Regions from separate parts of the Bariatricus sp. HCP28S3_D3 genome, predicted to be linked through region 1. Evidence: predicted binding sites of a transcription regulator. Region 1 holds the regulator's gene; the other holds the start of a gene.
The links. The regulator HrcA, encoded in region 1, represses chaperone genes, less so after heat shock. The targets are predictions, from matches to a motif close to TGTTAGCACTCNNNNNNNNNGAGTGCTAACA.
Positions count from the first base shown of each region.

Region 2: the regulator HrcA is predicted to act here: its motif matches at 1,516-1,546, upstream of ACTNB3_RS03250 (co-chaperone GroES).

Region 1 is NZ_JBQHTK010000003.1:126,810-130,237, reverse strand. It holds gene lepA (translation elongation factor 4) at 1-101, shown strand, start outside; gene hemW (radical SAM family heme chaperone HemW) at 103-1,317, shown strand; gene hrcA (heat-inducible transcriptional repressor HrcA) at 1,480-2,523, shown strand; gene grpE (nucleotide exchange factor GrpE) at 2,550-3,242, shown strand; gene dnaK (molecular chaperone DnaK) at 3,353-3,428, shown strand, end outside.
Region 2 is NZ_JBQHTK010000002.1:194,439-197,866, reverse strand. It holds gene groL (chaperonin GroEL) at 1-1,151, opposite strand, end outside; gene ACTNB3_RS03250 (co-chaperone GroES) at 1,205-1,489, opposite strand; gene ACTNB3_RS03245 (hypothetical protein) at 1,611-1,916, opposite strand; gene codY (GTP-sensing pleiotropic transcriptional regulator CodY) at 1,999-2,781, opposite strand; gene topA (type I DNA topoisomerase) at 2,916-3,428, opposite strand, start outside.

The sequences.
Region 1 (3,428 bases):
AGAAGCAGAAAGAAGGAAAGAAACGTATGCGTCAGGTGGGAAATGTAGAAATTCCGCAGAAAGCATTTATGAGTGTTCTGAAATTGGATGATAAGAAATAATATGGAAAGAAAACAAATATCAGGTGGGGCGGGCAAGCCTTTGGAACTGTACATTCATATTCCGTTCTGCCTGAAGAAATGTGCCTACTGTGATTTCCTATCAGCGCCCGCAGGCGAGAAAGAGCGGGAAGAATATGTACAGATTCTGTGTGAGGAAATCAGGACAAATGCAGGAAAAGTGGAAGAGTATCAGGTCTCTTCCATTTTCTTTGGAGGAGGGACTCCCTCTCTTCTTACCGGAGACCAGTTCCGGATGATTCTTGATACGGTTCGGGATCAATATCACATTTCTGCGGATGCGGAGATTTCTATGGAGATGAATCCCGGTACGGTTACGGATGAAAAACTGAAAGCGTATAAAGATGCCGGTGTGAACCGGCTGAGCATCGGACTACAGTCTGTCCATGATGAAGAACTGCGGATGCTTGGAAGGATACACACTTATGAAGAATTCCTTGAGGCCTATAGGAGTGCGAGGATGTGCGGATTTGACAATATCAATATTGATCTGATTTCGGCGATCCCGGGTCAGACGGCGGAGAGCTGGACCGAAACACTGAGAACAGTCGCGGCTCTGGAGCCGGAGCACATTTCTGCATACAGTCTGATCATCGAACCCGGAACTTTATTCTATGACAGGTACGGGGAAGATGCAGGACGGGAAGAAAGGGCGGAGTCGGGATGTGAGAAAAGAAAGGGTGCAAATCTGCCGTGGCCTGCGCTTCCTACGGAGGAGGAAGAACGGGAGATGTATCATCAGACAGAGCAGATCCTCGTCGGTGCGGGATATCAGCGGTATGAGATTTCCAATTATGCAAAGCCCGGATACCGATGCAGGCACAACTGCGGGTATTGGAGAAGAGTGCCGTATCTGGGGTTCGGCGTGGGTGCCGCCACATTTTTTGAAGGGGCAAGATACAGTAATCCGGAAAAGATGACGGAATACAGGGATAATTTTGAAGAAAAATTTTCCGGAGAAAAACTCAGCCTGGAAGATGAGATGGAGGAATTCATGTTTCTCGGACTGCGCATGACGGAAGGCATATCGAAAACAGAATTTGAGGAAGCCTTTGGAACCGGGATCGAAGCGGTCTACGGAAAACCGATCCGGAAACTGAAAGGTATGCATCTTATAGAAGAACATGAGGACCGTATCGCGCTTACAGAACAGGGAATCGATGTGAGCAATACGGTATTTGTGGAGTTTATGTTTTGAGAAAAGGACTGTCATATGGCAGTCCTTTTGCGATAAAAAAGTGTAACTATGAAATATTTATAAAGTGGGTTGACAAAGCGTGTTGGGAGTGATACATTAATAAGCGAAGATGATGTTAGCACTCGAATATACCGAGTGCTAATAAAACAAAGGAGGGTGCAGATGGAGTCTATACAGGAACTTAGTGAGCGGAAAACGAAAATCCTTCATGCCATCATTAAGAATTATTTAGACATCGGAGAGCCGGTGGGATCGAGAACGATTTCCAAGTATACGGATCTGAACTTAAGCTCTGCAACGATCCGGAATGAAATGGCGGATCTGGAAGAACTGGGTTATATCATGCAGCCTCACACATCGGCGGGAAGGATTCCATCTGATAAAGGATATCGATGGTATGTAGATATGCTGATGAGCCAGAAAGAGCAGGAGGTCACAGAACTCAAGGAACAGATGCTGGAGAAGTCAGATAAGATGGATCAGCTCCTAAGGCAGGTCGCGAAAGTACTGGCAACGAACACCAATTACGCGACGATGATTTCCTCTCCGGTATATAACAGGAATAAGCTGAAGTTCATCCAGCTTTCACAGGTAGATGAGAACCAGTTGGTCGTCGTCATTGTGATGGATGGAAATATCGTAAAGAACCAGATTATTACACTGGAAGAGCCATTGGATAACGAAGCATTGCTGAAACTGAATATGCTGTTAAATACGGCACTGATCGGACTGTCGGTGGAAGAGATCAATCTCGGAATGATCGCCAGACTGAAGGAACAGGCAGGGATTCACAGTGAAGTGGTCAGTAATGTGCTGGATGCAGTGGCGAATGTGATACAGCTTGATGATGACATGGAGATTTACACCAGCGGCGCAACGAATATTTTTAAATATCCGGAGCTTAGCGATAAGCAGAGCGCTCAGGAGATTATCAGTGCTTTCGAAGAAAAGCAGCAGCTGGCAGCGCTGGTATCAAAGACGATGGCCAGCAGCGAGAATAAAGACATTCAGGTCTATATCGGAAATGAATCCAATGTGGAGAAGATGAAGGACTGCAGTGTTGTCACAGCGACCTATGAGCTTGGTGAGGGTATGCAGGGGACCATTGGAATCATTGGACCGAAGCGGATGGATTACGAACATGTAATGAAGACGTTAAAGACTCTGATGGCGGAACTGGATGAGATTTTCCACAGGGATGGTTAGAACATCCGGACTATGAAAGGAGAAAGGTGGCAGAACCGTTGGATAATCAGATGAGTAATGAAGAAATGGTAAAAGAAGCAGTGGAAGAGGCAAAGAAAGCCGCCATGGAAGCGGAAGCAGAAGAAGCTGCTGAAAAAGAAAATGATAAGGAAGAGGATTCCGAAGAAAGTCGGGAAGGTGAGAACAAAGAGGCCGGCGAAGCAGATGCGAAGGAAGAAGAAAAAACAGAAGAAACTGCGGAGCCGAAAAAATCAAAGCTTTTTGAAAAAAAGAATAAAAAAGACAAGAAGGATGAGCAGATTGCAGATCTGACAGATAAGCTTACCAGACAGATGGCAGAATTCGATAATTACAGAAAGCGGACTGAGAAAGAAAAATCAGCCATGTATGAGATCGGTGCAAAAGATATCGTGGAAAAGATTCTTCCGGTCGTTGATAATTTTGAACGCGGCCTGCAGTCTGTAGCTGAGGAAAACAAAGAAGATCCGTTTGTGCAGGGAATGGATAAGATCTACAAGCAGCTTATGACAACACTGGAAGGCATCGGTGTGAAACCGATTGAGGCGGTCGGACAGGAATTTAACCCGGATTTTCATAATGCAGTGATGCATATTGAAGATGAAGAGGCCGGAGAGAATGTCGTGGTCGAGGAATTCCAGAAAGGATATATGTATCGTGAAAGTGTTGTGAGACACAGCATGGTAAAGGTTGCTAATTAAAATAGCAGAATGAATGAAATAGTTTGTATATTTACACATGAAGATGCAGATATACTCTATATAAACAAAGTAAGTAAACAAATTTTTTAAAATATTAGGAGGTCTTCATAATGGGCAAAATCATTGGTATTGATTTAGGTACAACAAACAGTTGTGTAGCGGTTATGGAAGGTGGTCAGCCGGTTG
Region 2 (3,428 bases), on a different contig from region 1:
TCGGTTGCTGCGCCAACGCGAATAACAGCTACACCGCCTGCCAGTTTTGCAAGTCTTTCCTGAAGTTTTTCTTTGTCAAAGTCAGAAGTTGTCTCTTCGATCTGGGCTTTGATCTGTGCAATTCTTCCGGAAATTGCATCTTTATCGCCAAAACCGTCAACGATTACCGTGTTTTCTTTCTGAACTTTTACAGATTTAGCACGTCCGAGCTGATCCATGGTAACTTCCTTCAAATCAAGGCCAAGTTCTTCTGAGATCACCTGTCCGCCTGTCAGGATCGCGATATCTTCCAGCATTGCTTTTCTTCTGTCGCCATATCCCGGTGCCTTTACTGCTACAACATTGAATGTTCCGCGCAGTTTGTTCACAATCAGTGTTGTGAGTGCTTCACCTTCAATGTCTTCAGCGATAATAAGAAGTTTTGCTCCGGACTGAACGATCTGCTCCAGAAGCGGAAGGATTTCCTGAATGTTGGAAATCTTCTTGTCTGTGATCAGAATGAATGGATTGTCAAGATTTGCTTCCATCTTCTCCATATCGGTGCACATATATGCGGAAATATATCCACGGTCAAACTGCATACCTTCTACCAGGTCAAGTTCTGTCTTCATGGTCTTGGATTCTTCAATCGTGATAACGCCGTCGTTGGAAACCTTCTCCATAGCGCTTGCTACCATCTCGCCTACTTCATCATCACCGGCTGAAATAGCAGCCACTCTTGCGATCTGATCTCTTCCGTTTACTTTGCTGCTCATCTTCTGGATTGCTTCAACAGCGCAGTCCGTTGCTTTCTTCATACCTTTACGAAGAACAATCGGGTTTGCCCCTGCTGCAAGGTTCTTCATACCTTCATTTACCATAGCCTGGGCAAGTACGGTAGCTGTTGTGGTTCCGTCTCCGGCAACATCATTTGTCTTGGAAGCAACTTCACGGATGAGCTGTGCTCCCATGTTTTCAAATGCATCTTCCAGTTCAATCTCTTTTGCAATCGTTACACCGTCATTTGTGATAAGCGGTGCTCCGAAGGATTTATCCAGAACTACGTTTCTTCCTTTTGGTCCTAATGTTACTCTTACTGTATCAGCAAGCTGATTCACACCTGCTTCCAATGCTTTTCTGGCTTCTGCGCCGAATTTAATTTCTTTTGCCATTTCAATCACTCCTGTTTTAAAATAATTCTTTTCTAAAGGCCATATACGGCTGACTATTTGATTACTGCAAGAATGTCACTCTGTTTTACAATGATATATTCAACATCGTCCAGTTCTACTTCTGTTCCGGAATATTTAGAATAGATGACCTGATCGCCGACTGCCACATTCATCGTCACTTCCTTACCGTCCACCATTCCGCCCGGTCCTACTGCGATTACTTCTGCCTGCTGCGGTTTCTCTTTTGACTGTCCCGGTAATACGATACCTGACTTTGTCGTCTCTTCTGCTACTAACTGTTTTAATACAACTCTGTCACCTAAAGGTTCTAATCTCATTGTAATTCCTCCTTGATTTCTATTTTTGTTAGCACTCATTAAATTTGAGTGCTAAAAACTGTCTAGATATAAAATAGCACTGCGACTTCTATTTGTCAACATGCCTTTTTTAATTTTATAATTACTTTATATTTATTTCATAAAATCCATTGACAATCTGAAAAATCAAGATCATTCCGGCTCTGTTCTCATACCGCTCTTTGATCACGCCTTTGCAGACGGCTTCCCCTTTCAGGGTCTGAATCCGGCATTCATAGACTGCATCCAGAGAAATATCGGTTATTTCTCCCGTGCTCATCCGCAGATGAAGCTGCTCCATCTCTTTCTGATACTCGATCACTGTGCATTTGTAAACCGTCTCGTCCTGCTTTCCGCCTTCGAGATAATTGTGGATCATCGAAATGACCGCTCTGTCTCCGTCGTACATTTTTCTTTCTCCTTTCATTGTGATCTATGTTAATGAGAGATAAAAAGGGTATCAGACTCCTGATACCCTTCTCTTCTGTTTTCTATTTCATTTTTTCTCTTTTGATCTTGTCCAATTCTTTGAAAACATAATCGTTCACGACTTTGATATAAGTACCTTTCATACCGGAAGATCTGGATTCGATCACGCCCGCACTTTCAAACTTACGAAGTGCATTTACGATCACGGAACGGGTAATTCCCACCCGGTCAGCAATCTTGCTTGCAACCAGAATTCCTTCCATGCCGTCAAGTTCTTCGAAAATGTGTATGATTGCTTCCAATTCAGAAAATGATAAAGTACTGATTGCGGATTGTACGATCTGTTCCTTTCTGGTCTCCTCAGCGCTTTCTTCATTCACAGAGCGAAGCATCTCAAGTCCCACGACTGTTGTACCGTATTCACTGAGAATAATATCATCAATCTCATACAAGGCATCTTTCTTGTAAATGAACAGACTTCCAAGCCTCTCTCCCGCAATATCGATCGGAGTAATGATCGCCTGATACCCTTTCACAATCTCCGGTGTAAAACCTAGTGTCTGAAGATTGACATTCTCTTTCGTGGAAAGGATATTCAGGAGACGCTCATTCAGCATCTCGTCAATGTGTCCGCCGACCTCTCCCTTCAGAAGTTCTTTAATCTCCGGAACGCCCGGACAAGCACTGACTCCCAACACTTTTCCTTTTTTACTTACCACAAGCACGTTGGACAGAAGAATCTCTGTCAGCACCTCACAAATGTCATTAAACACAACTTTGCTGGAATTATTATTGTGCAGCAATTTGTTTATTTTTCTAGTTTTATCCAATAATTGTACGCTCATTTTATCCTCCAAAAAGCATTGCACCTCTGGTTTTTCCTCTCCATCGGCTATTGTAGAAATTATTCGCACAAATAGCGAAAAATTTGTGTGCAAAACTATATTATCATACAATTCGCAAGAACTCAATGAATTTCCTATTTATTTTTTACATAACCGCAATGTTCGTCACCGCACACCAGTTTATTTCCTTTTTCCACCATATAGCTTCCGCATTTTGGACATTTTTCCGTGGACGGTTTTTGCCATGACATGAAATCACATTCCGGATTATCCTCGCATCCGTAATATTTTCTGCCTTTCTTAGTCTTGCGCAGCACAATGTCTTTGCCGCATTTCGGACATGCAACGCCGATTTTCTCAAGATACGGCTTTGTATTTTTACATTCCGGGAATCCGGGGCAGGCCAGGAACTTTCCGTGTGGTCCGTATTTGATCACCATGTTGCGTCCGCATTCTTCACACACAACATCCGTAACCTCGTCCTCGATCTTCACGGTATCCAGTTCTTTTTCCGCCTTTTCCACTGCTTCTTCCAGATCCGGATAGAAATTGCGGATCACAGTCTTCCATTCTACCTTGCCTTCTGCAATCATATCAAGAAGTCCTTCCATATAAGCTGTGAAATTCACATCTACGATACTGCTGAA